Regions from separate parts of the Saccharopolyspora gregorii genome, predicted to be linked through region 2. Evidence: riboswitches for the same ligand, from Rfam matches in the RefSeq annotation. Region 2 holds a riboswitch; each other region holds the start of a gene.
The links. Region 2 has a riboswitch for thiamine pyrophosphate ahead of thiD (bifunctional hydroxymethylpyrimidine kinase/phosphomethylpyrimidine kinase). Riboswitches for the same ligand answer to the same signal wherever they lie in the genome.

Region 1 (4,746 bases), 1.5 Mb from region 2:
CTCCGGGTCCTGGGCCCGGGTGACGGCGCTGGCCAGCAGCACCGCGTCGCACCCCAGCTCCATCGCCAGCGCCGCGTCGGAGGCGGTGCCGATGCCCGCGTCGAGCACGACCGGCACCGACGCGCGGGACACGATCATCTCGATGTTGTGCGGGTTCCGGATGCCCAGCCCGGTGCCGATCGGCGAGCCCAGCGGCATCACCGCCGCGCAGCCCACGTCCTCCAGCCGCGTCGCCAGCACCGGGTCGTCGTTGGTGTAGGCCAGCACCACGAAGCCCTGGTCGACGAGCTGCTCGGCCGCGTCCAGCAGCTCCACCGGGTCCGGCAGCAGCGTGTCCTCGTCGGCCACCACCTCCAGCTTCACCCAGTTCGTCCCCAGCGCCTCCCTGGCGAGCTGCGCGGTGAGCACCGCCTCCGCCGCCGTGCGGCAGCCCGCGGTGTTCGGCAGCGCCTCGATGCCGAGCCGGTGCAGCAGGTCCAGCACGCCGGTGCGGCCCCCGGCGTCGGCGCGGCGCATCGCCACCGTGGTCAGCTCGGTGCCGGAGGCCAGCAGCGCCCGCTCCAGCACCGACAGGTTCGCCGCTCCTCCGGTCCCCGTGATCAGCCGGGAACCGAACTCCCGGCCCGCGATCACCAGCGCGTCGTCCACGTCAGCCCCCTTGCACCGCGGTGAGCACTTCGACGGCCGCCCCGTCGCGGAGTTCCGTCGCCTGCCAGTTCGCCCTGGGCACCACGGTCCCGTCCACGGCGACGGCGACGCCGCGCTCGGGCACGCCGAACTCGGCGAGCACCGCCGCCAGCGTCGCGTCCACCTGCACGGGACGTTCCGCCCCGTTGATCACCACTTGCACGGTCGACCTCCTCCGTCGCCTGCGGGAACCGGTCCGGCGACCGGTGGTTCGCGGCCCGACAGCTCTGCCAGCACCGCGTCCGCGGTGATCGGCGCGAGCAGGAACCCGTTGCGGTGGTGGCCGGTCGCGGCCAGCACCCCCGGCTCCAGTTCGCCGATCACCGGCAGGTTGTCGTGCGTGCCGGGCCGCAGCCCGGCGACGGCTTCGAGCAGCTCGTACTCGGCGATGCCCGGCAGCACCCGTTCCGCGTCGGCCAGCAGGTCGCGGACGCCGCCGGCGGTGACGGTCTCGTCGAACCCGGCGTCGTGCTGGGTGGCGCCGACGACGAGCCCGCCGTCGTCGCGCGGGACCAGGTAGACCTGCCTGCCGCGCACCGGGCCGCGCACGGTGCGCGCGGGCGGGGGCAGCGCGGTGGGGCGCGCCCGCAGCCGCAGCACCTCGCCCTTGACCGGGCGGATCCGGCCGGTGAGCGCCGGGTGCAGCTCGCCGGAGCGGGCACCGGCGGCGATCACCGCGACGTCGCAGCGCAGGGTCCGCTCGGCGAGCTCCACCTCGCCCGGCCGCACCCACCGCGCCGCCCCGGCGCGGAACCGGACGCCCGCCGCCTCCGCCGCGGCCCGCAGCGCGGCCAGCGCCAGCCGGTTGTCCACCGCCAGATCGCCGGGCACCTCCAGGCCGCGCCGCACCGCGGGCCCCAGCGAGGGTTCGAGGCGGCGCACCTCCCGGCCGCCGAGCCGGGTGACGGTGCGCCCCAGCGAGGCGAGGTGGTCGGCGAGCATGTCCAGCTCGGCGCGGTCGGCACCGTCCACGCCGACCACCAGCGTGCCCTCCCGGCGCAGCCCGGACGGCAGCCCGGACCCGCGGGCCAGCTCGGCGGCGAACGACGGCCAGCGGCGCAGCGACTCGGACCCGAGCTCCAGCAGTTCCTCTTCCCCCGGCGCGGCCTCGGCGACCGGGGCGAGCATCCCGCCCGCGACCCACGACGCACGCCGCTCCCCCGCATCGACGACTTCGACGCGGTGGCCCGCGCGCGCGGCCGTCCACGCGACGGAGAGACCGATGACCCCGCCACCGACGACGGTGACGGACGACTGCTGCTGCATCTGCGCTCCCTGCGCCGGCATGACCCGGATCAGGTTCGACGGTCGGGGCCTGCGCCCCCTCTCAGCCCGGATCCCGGGCTCCCGTGCCAACCACCACCACCGTACTCACCCGCCCGCGCGAGGTCAGCCGCCGCCCGGCCGCGGACTACCCTGGGGGCATGCCCGGATTGGACGGTTACGGCATCCGCACGCGGCTCGCCGACGCACGGTTGTACCTCTGCACCGATGCGCGCGCGGAGCGGGGCGATCTGGCGGAGTTCGCCGACGCCGCGCTGTCCGGCGGCGTGGACGTCGTCCAGCTGCGGGACAAGGGGCCCGGCGGGGCGCCGCTGGAGGCGCGGCAGGAGCTGGCGGCGCTGGAGGTGCTCGCGGAGGCCTGCGTGCGGCACGGCGCGCTGCTGGCGGTGAACGACCGCGCGGACGTGGCGCTGGCCGCGAAGGCCGACGTGCTGCACCTGGGGCAGGACGACCTGCCGGTGGACGTGGCGCGGCGCATCGTCGGCGACGAGGTGGTGCTGGGGCGTTCCACGCACGACGTGGTGCAGGCGGACGCGGCGTCGACCGAACCGGGCGTGGACTACTTCTGCACCGGCCCGGTGTGGACGACGCCGACGAAACCGGGCCGGGAGGCGGCGGGCATCGAGCTGGTGCGCCACGCCGCGGAGCACCGCGGGCACGGCAGGCCGTGGTTCGCGATCGGCGGCGTCGGCCACGACAACCTCGCCGAGGTGGTCGCGGCGGGCGCGGAGCGGATCGTGGTGGTCCGGGCCATCACCGAGGCCGACGATCCGCGCGCCGCCGCCGAATCCCTCAAGGCCGGACTACCCACCTGACCACCGACCCGGCCCGGCCGGGTCGCGACTCTTTCCTGTCAGCGGCAAAGCCGCTGAGCGGAGACCCAGCACGCAACGGGACCACCCGCGGGTTCTCAGCGGGATTCTCGCGAGGACAGCTTTTTCGCCTGTGGCGGAGCCACCGGTGAAAAAGATCCCGCAGCGAGAATCCCGCTGAGGTTCCGCCACCCCCGTGCTACGCAGCAGAAGTAGCAAAATTAAAACGAGACGGGCTGCGTCTCGTGGGGCTGAGACGCAGCCCGTCCGGCTGCCATCACCCGGTGACCGGGCTCCCGATCACTCCGTGATCAGGGTCAGGCCGTAGGCGTCCAGGATCTCGTTGACCGGCTGGAAGTAGGTCGTGCCACCGCTGGTGCAGTCGCCCGAACCACCGGAGGTCACGCCCTGCGCCTGGTCACCGGCCAGCCACGAGCCGCCGGAGTCGCCGGGCTCGGCGCACGCGTCGGTGCGGGTCAGCCCGGTGACGGTGCCCTCGGCGTAGTTCACCGTCTGGTTCTTGGCCTGGACGGTGCCGCAGTGCCAGCCGCTGGTGGAGCCGGACCGGCAGATCGAGGCGCCCTCGGCGGCCTCGGTCGAACCGGCGACGCCGACGGTGCCGCCCGCGTAGTCGTTCACCAGGCCGCGCGGGGTCTCACCGGAAGCGACCTCCACGTAGGAGTAGTCGTCCCCGGGGAACGAGGAGCCCGCGAAGGTGCCGGACGGCGTGCTGGTGGTGTCGCCCTCGCTGCCGCAGTGCCCGGCGCTGACGAAGCCGCCCTCCACCGAGAAGCCGACGGAACAGCGGGCGCTGCCGCCGATCGTGTAGGCGTTGCCGCCGATCACGTCGGCGAGGATGCGCGGGGACTCCGCGGATTCGACGACGCGCACGGCCTGCGCGTCGACCCCGGTGGCGTGCACGAACTCGTTCGCGGCGGCACCCGCGCCCTCGGCGGCGGTGACCACGACCGAGTTGGCGGCCGAGTCCAGGTACCAGCCGGTGACGCCCTGCGGCGCCTGGCGGGTGTTGAGCCCGTCGACGACGCCGGCCAGCTGCGCGGTGCTGTGCTCGACCAGCTTCGGCTCGGCGCCCGCGGCGCGGATCTCGTCGACCAGGTTCGCGTCGGTGGTGCCGACGACGAGCTTGCCCAGCTCGGCGTCGTAGCGCGAACCGCCGAACGCGTCGGCGAGCACGCCGCGCAGCGTCCGGTCCGCGGTGTTGGCGATGGCCTCGCTGTGCAGCCGGGCCTGCGCCTGGTCGGCGGTGAGGCCGAAGTCGCGCTGCATGGCTTCGAGCTGGGTGGCTGCCTTCTCCAGCGGCGCGGGGGCGACGGTCGCCGAAGCGGGCATGGTGAAGGCCGCGACGGTTCCGGCCGCCAGCACGATCGTCCCGGCCATTCTGGCCGCGAGCTTGCGCGTCATAGGTGGGTCTCCTACTCCTTGAGGTGGGGCTCAAAGATCCCTACGAGGAGCCAGTATTGGTGGGGACCACCGCCCGGCACATCCACCTTTCGACGCATCGACGCGCAAAAATTCCCGGTTATCCGGCATTCCGGCCGGATAACCGGGAATCGTCACCATTCGCTGCTCTCCGATCACGGAGAGTCGGGCTGCTCCTGCATTGCGGATTCGCCGCCCGCGGAACCCCGCTCGCCGGTGGGACCGGACTCGGGCCCCTGCTCGCCGGTGGGCTGCGGGGCTTCGGAGGCGCCGGTCTCGCGGGTCGGTTCGGTGGCCTCGCTCCGCCCGGTCTCGGTGGTCTCGGTCGGTTCGCCGGAGGTGGGCTCGCCGGAGGTCCGCTCCGCGGATTCGGAGCTGCTCTCCTGCTGCTGCGAGGAGGTCGGTTCCGCGGATCCGGTCTCCTGCGGCGCGGGGTCGCCGGTGTCCCGGTTGGCCGCGGGCGTGAAGACCTCGCTGATCGTGGTGCCGCCGTCGCCGCCGGAGAGCGGCTTGCCGAGCAGCC
Region 2 (4,746 bases):
GGGAACGCTCGTCCGGTGCGTCCTCCACCGGTAAGACGACTCAGGATCACGGACGTGACGGGTGTTCGCCTGATTAATCTTGGAATTCCACCGGCCCGTGCCCGCGGGGTTCCACCACCGGGTGAGCGCTGCTGGGAGACTGCGATCATGGCTGGATACGACGGGATGCTGTGGCGCACCCTGCACCGCGTGCTGCTGGTCCTCGCGGTCGGCGTGCTGGGCCTGCTGCTCGGCCTCGGGCACGAGCCGAGCCGGGCCGACTCGCTGTTCGGCGTGCTCGTCGTGGCGCTCGTGGCGCTACCGGTGTGGATCACGTTCCAGCGGATGACGCCGGTCGCCCGCGGGAACCTGCGGGCGCTGCCGCGGCACCGGCCGCTGATGACCGCGATGATCGGGCTGCTGGGCCTGGTGGCGCTGTTCGTGCTCGGCTGGACGATCGCCAACGCGCTGTTCCCCGGCACGCTCGCCCCGCTCGCACTGGCGCTGGTCGGCGTGGTGCTGGCGGCGTTGGTCGCGCTGCTGAACCGGGTGCTGTGACATCGCTTCCCCGCGGCCCCGGACGCCGGGGCCGCGCGAGGAAGCGGCAGGTCAGACCGGGCGGACCGTCAGCGCGCCCGGCTCGGCGGTGAACGTCAGCGCGCCCTCGAAGTCGGCGATGGGCAGCTCGTCGCGCACCAGGCGGTGCGGCGCGTCAGCCGTCTCCACCCGCACCTCGGTGGCGGTGAAGGTCTGCTCGGCGAAGTCCGGGCCCGCGAGCCGGACCTCCAGCCGCTGCTCCCGCAGGGTGACCACCGCGGAACCGCCGGGCACCGAGATCGGCTCGCCGTCGGCGGTGACGATCAGGCTGCCCTGGCCCTCGGTCTCCGGGCGCACCGCCACGTGCGAGAGGGCGACGTCGCGCCGGTCCTCGGCGGCGGTGACGCCGATGACGTCCCGCGAGTCCTGCCCGGCCTCCTCGTCGCCGCGCACCGCCAGCAGCGGGGCGCGCAGCTTCGCGGCCAGCCGGTACGGCTGCCAGGAACCGGCGCCGATCAGGTTCACCACCGACGTGATCTCGCTGTCCGCGAGCAGCCGCTCGCTGCCCACGGCCGGGGTGATCTCGATGGCCGCCACCCCGCGCTCCTCCAGCAGGTCGCGCAGCGCCTTGGCGCGCAGCCTGCTGTTGCGGTCGAACCCGCGGGTGATGGCGACGGCTCCGGACGTCCCGCCCTGCGCTGCGGCGTCGGCGAGACCGGCCAGCGGAGCCCATACCTCCGCCGGATCCGGCCGGGCGGAGCGGCGGGAACGGGCGGTCTGGGGGGCGTCGGCAGTGGTGTCCATTGCGTCAACTTTAATCCGCCACGCAGGGTCGCCTCACTAGGCGATCAGCCCTGAGCGGTGTGACTTCCCTCGCCCTAGGCGTCCCAGGTGGTGACTACGAGATCGCCGTCACGCGCGAGCTGTTCGTCGACCGCCTGCTCGCACTCCGCGCAACGCTCCGTGATGCGGCGGCTCGACGGTTCCTTGGTGGCGGGCCACGTCTCGTGCGGGAGCTTGATCGTCGCATCGCACAGGGTCTGCACCGGATCACCGGCCGGTCTGGCGCCCGGGCGCACCGTGATCGCGTGCCGGACCCGCTTGCCCGCTCCGACGATCCACCACACGTGCTCTTGATCGGGGAACATTGCCGTCCCACCCCCATACCTGTCAGGACGACCCGCGGGCGCGCAGTTCGTCCGGCTTCGGTCCACTGGCCGGATCTCGAACTCTAGACGGAACGATCAGCGCGCACGTTGCATTCGCGTGGCGGGGGCGATCGGCGGCTGCGCTGCTCCGATCGTGTGAGAGCGGCTGTTCGGCGGAGCGGTCTCGACCCGCCGCTGACCCGGTGCTGGGCCGCCCGAACCAGGGCGCCGGGCCCGGAACCCGCTTGTGGTGAGAAGGATCACCGCTCATGCTGGGCGCGTCGAGCGAGCGGAACCCGGAGGCGCACCCCGTGACGGACCTGCACTTCCCGCGTCCGCACGACGATCCGCGGGAGCCCGGTTCCCTCGCCCGCTGGCTGGTCTCCGACGGCGCCCGGGTGCGCAGCGGAGCCCCGGTGGCCGAGGTCGTGACCGACGGCGCCCCGCGCACGGTGCGCGCCCCGGCGAGCGGAACGCTGTGGCGGCAGGGCAGGGCGGGGGAGCGGTTCACCGCGGGCGCGATCATCGGCCTCGTCGAGTGAGTCCGCGGCTTGACGCCCGTTGCTAGGTTGGGGCCAGTGACGCGGGGTGCCCGGACGGCCGGGCTGAGAGCAGACCCGTCGAACCTGACCTAGTTCGTGCTAGCGGAGGGACGTCACCGACGTGACCACTCGTGCTGCCCTGCCCGGATCCGACCGGGTCCCGAACGTGCTCTCGATCGCGGGGACCGATCCCAGCGGCGGAGCCGGCGTCCAAGCGGACCTGAAGGCCTTCTCCGCGAACGGCGCCTACGGCATGTCCGCGGTGACCGCGCTGGTCGCGCAGACCACCACCGGTGTCGCCGAGGTCCGCGAGGTGCCGCCGGAGTTCGTCACCGCCCAGCTCACGACGCTGCTCGACGACGTCCGGGTGGACGCGGTGAAGATCGGGATGCTGGCGAACGCCGAGGTGATCCGCGCGGTCGTCGCCGTGCTGGACCGCTACGCCCCGCCGCACGTGGTGCTGGACCCGGTGATGGTCGCGAAGAGCGGCCACCGGCTGCTCGCCGACGAAGCGGTCGCGGTGCTGCGCGACGAGCTGCTGCCGCGCGTCGACCTGATCACCCCGAACCTGCCGGAAGCGGCGGACCTGCTGGGCGAACCGGAGATCACCGGCTCGGCCGAGATGGCCGCGCAGGCGCAGCGGCTCGCCGACCTGGGCGCGAAGCAGGTGCTGCTCAAGGGCGGGCACCTGCGCGCGGAACCCGCCAGCGCGGACCTGTTCCGCGGCGACGGCGAGGTGCGGTGGCTGCGCAGCGAGCGGATCGACACCGCGAACGACCACGGCACCGGCTGCACGCTGTCCGCGGCGATCGCGGCGCTGCGCCCCCGCAGGTCCGACTGGGCGACCGCCGTGCGGGACGGCAAGGACTACCTGACCGGGGCGCTGCGGGCCGCGGAGCGCCTCGACGTGGGCCGCGGGCACGGGCCCGTGCACCACTTCCACCGCTGGTGGTGAGATCGGAGGGACGAAGGTCATGAGCAGGTTGCCCGATCCGCCCGCGGGCGGTTTCTGCGCCCGCGCCTGGGAACGCACCGCCGAGCTGCAGCGGGCCGTGGTGGCGCACCCGTTCAACGCGGCGCTCACCGACGGCACCCTCGACCGGGAGCGGTTCGCGTTCTACATCGTGCAGGACGCCCGCTACCTGATCGCGTTCGCGCAGGCGCTGTCGGCGGCCGCGACCCGGTCCGAGGATCCGGCGGACGCGGCGTTCCTCGCGGGGGCCGCGCGGGGCGCGCTGGTGGAGGAGCGGCGGTTGCACGCGGGCTACGTCGAGGAGTTCGGGCTCTCCGCGGACGACCTGGCGGGGGTGGCGACCTCGCCGTCGTGCACCGCCTACACCTCGTTCCTGCGGGCGAGCGCGCTGGTCGACCCCTACCCGGTGCTGCTGGCGGCGGTGCTGCCGTGCTTCTGGGTGTACCAGCACGTGGGCAGCGAGATCCTCGCCGCCGTCGGCGACGTGTCGGCGCACCCGTACCGGCGGTGGATCGAGACCTACGCCGACGAGGAGTTCGCCGAAGCGGTGCTGGCGGCCCGCGAGCTCACCGACCGGGCGGCCGCGGCCGCCGACGAGCCGGTGCGGGAGCGGATGCTGGCCGCGTTCTCGCGTGCCACCGAGTACGAGTGGATGTTCTGGGACGGCGCGTGGCGCCTGGAGCGGTGGCCGACGGCGCAGTGGCTCCCGGCGTGAGAAGTCGTTGCGGCGGCACGGTTTCCGCGCTGCGGCGGATGCCCGGACCCGATCACCCTCCGCGACGTGTCCTGCGGCGCGGCGGGGGCGGTGACGCGGGTGGTCAGCCGCGGTGCGGGCGCTCGCGGGAAGCGTGATCAGGAGCACTTTCGGGCGGTGTTAACGAACACCCTCAGCCACGACGATGAGGCTCACGACACGTTCGTTCGGCGTGTTCGGTCGTGGGAGGTCCGCCTCCCACCGCGCGGGGTTCGGTGGCCTTGAGTACGGGGACTTCAATTCTGATCATGCTGGCGGGGATGCTGGTGCCGGTGCTGGCCGCAGCCCCCTTCTACATCGCCGACCGCCGGGCGGACGCCGAGTCCGCCCAGGCGGAAACGGAGCCTGAGAAATCGTCCGCGGACATCCACGTGCTGCGGCCCCGCGCCGAGGGCACCTGCGAGACCGGGCAGGCGGCGGCCTGAGCGCGCCGCTGCCCGGCCCGGCGGCTCAGTCCCCGTAGATGGACCAGGCGAGCTTCGACTTGGCCTCCTGCAACGCGTCCAGCGTCGACCGCTCGTAGCCGCCTTCCCGCGGCTGCGGCGGCACCTGGAGGCCCTCGCTGAGGCCCCAGCCGGAGCCGCGCTGGATCAGCGACCGGTGCTTGTTCGTGTAGTACCCGGAGTTGATCGACACGGCGACGCCGTGCGCCCCGGCGGCCGCGGCCATCAGGTGCATGTGGAACCGGGTCGACAACCAGCGCTGGCCGGCGGCGGCGGGCAGCCCGTGGTCCATGATCTCGGAGAACGGGTAGAAGCGGGCGCCGGGCAGGTCGTGCTCGACGAGGGCGAACACCTCGCGGTCCACCCGCGG
Region 3 (4,746 bases), 350 kb from region 2:
AGCGCGGTCTCCCGGCGGCGGCGCGCGATGGTGGCCACGAGCAGGGCGGCGACGACGGCGACCAGCTGCAGCAGGGACAGCGCCGCGGCGCCGGGCAGGTCCAGCAGCTGCACGGTGCGCAGGTAGATCTCCGTCTCCAGGGTGCGCAGCCGACCGCCGCCGAGCACCAGCACCACCCCGAAGCTGGTGGCGCTGAACAGGAACACGACGGCCGCCGCCGATCCGAGCGCGGGCAGCAACGCGGGCAGCGTCACCGAGGTGAAGGTGCGCAGCCGCCCGGCTCCCAGCGATCGGGCGGCGTCCTCCATCCGCCGGTCCAGGTGCCCCCACAACCCGCTGACGGTGCGCGCGACGACGGCGACGTTGAAGAACGCGTTGGCCAGCACGATCGGCAGCACTCCCCCGTCGGCGCCGAACAACGCGCGGAAGGCCATGCCCACGACGATCGTCGGCAGCACGAACGGCACGGTCACCGCGACCCGCAGCAGCCCTGTACCGGGCAGGACGAGCCTGGCGAGCACGTAGGCGAGCGGCAGCCCGCAGAGCAGCGCGACCGCGGTGGACGCGGCGGCCTGCCCGAGGGTGAAGCCGACGAGCCGCCAGGTGGCCGGCTCGGCGAGCACCGCTCCGACGTCGCCGCGCACGCCCAGCCCGATGATCGCCGCGACGGGCCAGGCGAAGAAGACCCCGAGGAAGCCGAGGACGACCGCCGCGGCCAGCGCCACCGCAACCCGGCGGCGGAGTTCGCCGGTCATCCCCGGACCAGCGTCCGCCACTGCTCGACCCACCGGTCCCGGTTGTTCTCCACCTCGTCGGCGGGCAGTTCCGCGGGCCGCGGCGGCAGCGGCGCGCTGGCCGCCCAGCCTTCGGGCAGCGGCACCCCGTCGACCGCGGGGTACACGTACATCTGGTCGGCGACCTGACCTTGGAACTCGGACGAGAGCAGGAAGTCCACCACTTCCCGCGCCGCCTGCGGGTCCTTCGCGCCGGTGAGCACGCCCGCGTACTCGACCTGCCGGTAGCAGGTGTCGAGCAGGGCCTTGGTGCGCGGCGCACCGTTCTCGTCGACCTCGGCGGCGGGCGAGGACGCGTAGGACAGCACGATCGGTCGCGGCCCCTGGCCGGTGGAACCGGAGAAGTCCTGGTTGTAGGCCTCTTCCCAGCCGGAGGACAGCCGCACGCCGTTGGCGTCGAGGGCGCGCCAGTAGTCCTGCCAACCGGGCTCGCCGAAGGCGTCGATGGTGCCGAGCAGGAACGCCAAGCCAGGGGAGGACGTCGTCGGGTCCGGCATCGAGGTCAGGTCTCGGTAGCGGGGATCGGTGAGGTCGCGCAGCGTCGTCGGCTCCGGCAGCCGGTGCGCGGCGAACCAGGCGGTGTCGATGTTCAGGCACACGTCGGCGACGTCGACGGCGGTGAGCCGGTTCTGCTGGTCCTGGGCGTAGCGCTGCGGTCCGCGGTCGGCGGCGGCGGGCCGGTACGGGGCGAACACGTCGGCGCGCAGCGCGCGGGAGGCGAAGGTGGAGTCCACGCCGTAGGCGACGTCGCCGAGCGGTGCCGCCTTGGACAGCGCCAGCTTGTTGGTCAGCTCTCCGGCGTCACCGCTGTTGCGGATCTCCAGGTGGATGCCGCTGCGCTTCTCGAAGTCGGCGAGCAGCGCCGGGTCGGCGACGAACGAGTCGTGCGCGACGAGGGTGACGGTGCGCGCCGCGGTGTCCTCGCCGGAGCTCCCGATGAGCGAACATCCGGTGGTGAGCGCGGCGGCGGCGAGTGCCGCGGCCCAGCGCAGTAAGGGGTTCAACGGTCCTCCCGAGTAGCACACCGGTCTCGGCCACGCGTGCGAACTCGAGCTGATCGCGACACCTCCCTGCGCCGGCATGATCCGGTTCAGGTGCGGACGGTCGAGGGGATGCGCCCCTCCTCTCAGCCCAGCGCGCTGGACTCCCGTGGCGACCGGCAGTCTACGTGCCGCCACCGAGCCGGGGGTCGACGGTCGCGTTCCGGCCGTCCGACGACCACCATGTGGGCATGACCGAACTGCTGAACGACACCCAGGTCGCCGAATCGCTGTCCCGGCTGCCGGAGTGGGCCCAGGACGGCACCACGATCGTGCGGAGCGTGGAGTTCGCGAGCTTCCCGCAGGCCATCCAGGCGGTGAACCGGGTCGCGGAGATCGCGGAGAGCGAGAACCACCACCCGGATCTGGACATCCGCTGGCGCACCGTCGTGTTCGCCCTCTCGACGCATTCGGCGGGTGGCCTCACCGCGAAGGACTTCACGCTGGCGGAGGAGATCGACGGGGTGGTCGACGCGTTGGCGTGAGCCGGTCAGCGCACCGGTCGGCCGAGGACGAGCCCGGCGGCTTCGGCGGCGCAGCCCCAGGACAGCGACACCCCGCAGCCGGAGTGCCCGTAGTCGTGCACGACGGTGGCGCCGCCGAACCGTTCGGTTTCCAGCCGCACGGCGTCGCGCCCGGGGCGCAGTCCGACGGTCTCGCCGAGGACTTCGGCGCCGGCGAGCAGCGGTTCGACCTGCGCGCAGCGGCGCAGCACGGCGGCGCTGTCGTCGCGGTCGGGTGCGCGGGACCAGTCGTGCTCGCCCGCGACGCCGCCGAGCACGACTCGGTCGCCGTGCGGGACGTACGAGGTGAACTCGGGTCCGGCGCCGACTTCGACGAAGTACTCGCTGATGCCGGGGTTGCGGACGAGGACGTGCTGCCCCCGCACGGGCCGCACGCCGGGGTCGCCGACGAGCTCGTGCGCGCCGACCCCGGTGCAGTTGACGATGCGGTCCGCTTCGGCCGCGGCGTCGGCCAGCGAGGACACCGGGCTGATCAGCAGTTCGCCGCCGGCGGCGAGCAGTCTCCCGGTGAGGTGTTCGAGGTAGCGCGGCATGTCGATCAGCGGGAGCGTCGCCCGGTAGCCGCTGCGGAACCCGGCGGGCAGCTCGTCCGGGGTGCAGCGGCGCAGGTCGGGCAGCAGCAGCGCTTCGGGCGGCAGCTGGTCGCCGAGGTCGACGCGGGCGGCCATCCGCCCGGTGGCGAGGTGCACTCCGCTGGTGTCGTCGGCGGCCAGTTCGACCAGCGCGCGGTAGGTGTCGGCGACCCACCGGCGCACCCGGTCGGCAGGTTGCAGCAGCGCCGGCCCCCAGATCGCGCCGGCGACGGCGGAGGTGGTGTCGGCGGGTGGCTCGTCGGTGCGCACGCGCACCGGCACGCCGGATTCGGCGAGGATCACGGCGGTGCTGAGCCCGATCACCCCGGCTCCGATGACCAGGACGGTCCCGTTGGCGGCCATTTCGGCACGCTAGCAGCGCTGCCCGCCGCGCACGGCCTGCTCGGGGCGGGTTTCGCGGCCGCTCGGCGCGGTCCTAGTCCTCGACGATGGTGATCGTGCCGGTGCCGCCGCAGTTGCTGCACCCCTTGCCGTTGCAGTCTCCGCAGATCAGGGTGATGTGCTGCATGCGCACAACGTAAATCGCCTGGTCACGGCGTGCGACTCAGCTGTTCCGGGGTGCGCCGCCCGCAGTTCGCGGCGGGCCGCGCTGCGCTACCGACCCCGCAGCGCTTTCACTCGGACGTGCCCGGGTCGGTGCGGTGGCGGGCGCCGGAATCGCGGTCGCCCCGCCGTTCGTCCTCGATCGAGGGTCAGCCGATCGGCAATCATCGCGATCCGGCACCGGTCCCGATGCGCACCGGTCGACCGGAACTATTCGGCGCGGTGGCGGTGTTCCTCCGGTCGAACCTGCTCGCTCTCCGCGGCGCCGTGCCGCTCTCGAACGGTGTGATGCGATGTCGAACCGTCCGGATCCGCTGCCGGTCGAGGGGCCCCGCCGCGCGAGCCCCGTCGAAGCGGAGTTCGCGCTGGCGACCGCCGACCTGCCCTGGTCGGTGCGGATACCGCCACCCGCGGACGGGTTCCGCGCCTCGCTGCACCGCCACCGGATCGACGACCTAGCGCTGGTCGAGTGCGCGACCGCGCCGTTCAGCGGGGTGCGCGGTGCCCGCCAGCTCGCCGGGACCGACGGCGACTTCGTCGTCGTGCTGCTCGTCGACGCCGGGGGTGTCCGCTTCGAGCAGGGCGGTGCGGAGTGGTCGCTGGTCCCCGGGGACGTGCTGGTGTGGGACAGTCGCCGCCCGGCGCGGTGCAGCGCGGACCGCCCGTTGACCGCGCGCAGCCTCGTCGTGCCGCGCGGGATCCTCGACGACGTGGGCTGTCCGCTGCGCGTCGGCGAACCGGCGGGCGGCCGGGTTCCCGGGGTGCGGCTGCTGCGCGGCTACCTCGACGCGCTCCATCCGGTGCTGCCCGAGCTGCCCGCAGGGTCTGCGGTGGCGGCGCGCAACGCGCTGCTCGAACTGGTCTGGGGCGCGCTGCACCCGGGGACGCCGCTCGATCCGCTGGCGCTGCTGCCCGCCCGGCGAGCCGCGGTGGAGCGCTACCTGGACGAGCGGCTGGGCAGCAGCGGCCTGTCCGCCGAGGAGGTGGCGGCCGCGCACAACATCTCGGTGCGCACCCTCGGTCGGCTGTTCGCGGAGGTGGGCGAGACCTTCTCGGGCGTGCTGCGCGCCAAGCGGATAGCCCGGGTGCGCGAAGAACTGCTGACCGGCGACGTGACGATCGCCGCCCTGGCGCGGCGCTGGGGCTTCTTCGACACGAGCCACCTGAACCGGCGGTTCCGCGCCGTGCACGGCGTCTCCCCGCACGAGTACCGCCGCGGCCACCAGTCGTGATCGAGCGGACGGCCGCCCGG

Region 1: linked by a shared signal. The riboswitch ahead of thiO (glycine oxidase ThiO) and the one ahead of thiD (bifunctional hydroxymethylpyrimidine kinase/phosphomethylpyrimidine kinase) in region 2 are both predicted to bind thiamine pyrophosphate.
Region 3: linked by a shared signal. The riboswitch ahead of H1226_RS24495 (thiamine ABC transporter substrate-binding protein) and the one ahead of thiD (bifunctional hydroxymethylpyrimidine kinase/phosphomethylpyrimidine kinase) in region 2 are both predicted to bind thiamine pyrophosphate.

Annotation. Positions count from the first base shown of each region.
Region 1 covers NZ_CP059556.1:436,317-441,062, reverse strand. Annotated here, with positions in the region: gene thiG (thiazole synthase) at 1-648, opposite strand, end outside; gene thiS (sulfur carrier protein ThiS) at 650-850, opposite strand; gene thiO (glycine oxidase ThiO) at 838-1,953, opposite strand; TPP riboswitch at 1,943-2,048, opposite strand; gene thiE (thiamine phosphate synthase) at 2,112-2,786, shown strand; gene H1226_RS01980 (S1 family peptidase) at 3,084-4,205, opposite strand; gene H1226_RS01975 (hypothetical protein) at 4,379-4,746, opposite strand, start outside.
Region 2 covers NZ_CP059556.1:5,248,405-5,253,150, reverse strand. Annotated here, with positions in the region: gene H1226_RS22800 (hypothetical protein) at 148-537, shown strand; gene H1226_RS22795 (hypothetical protein) at 589-1,320, opposite strand; gene H1226_RS22790 (hypothetical protein) at 1,395-1,664, opposite strand; gene H1226_RS22785 (lipoyl domain-containing protein) at 1,934-2,206, shown strand; TPP riboswitch at 2,239-2,334, shown strand; gene thiD (bifunctional hydroxymethylpyrimidine kinase/phosphomethylpyrimidine kinase) at 2,328-3,161, shown strand; gene H1226_RS22775 (TenA family protein) at 3,181-3,894, shown strand; gene H1226_RS22770 (hypothetical protein) at 4,149-4,358, shown strand; gene H1226_RS22765 (polysaccharide pyruvyl transferase family protein) at 4,384-4,746, opposite strand, start outside.
Region 3 covers NZ_CP059556.1:5,600,161-5,604,906, forward strand. Annotated here, with positions in the region: gene H1226_RS24490 (ABC transporter permease) at 1-755, opposite strand, end outside; gene H1226_RS24495 (thiamine ABC transporter substrate-binding protein) at 752-1,798, opposite strand; TPP riboswitch at 1,845-1,955, opposite strand; gene H1226_RS24500 (4a-hydroxytetrahydrobiopterin dehydratase) at 2,026-2,319, shown strand; gene H1226_RS24505 (FAD-dependent oxidoreductase) at 2,325-3,293, opposite strand; gene H1226_RS24510 (AraC family transcriptional regulator) at 3,788-4,726, shown strand.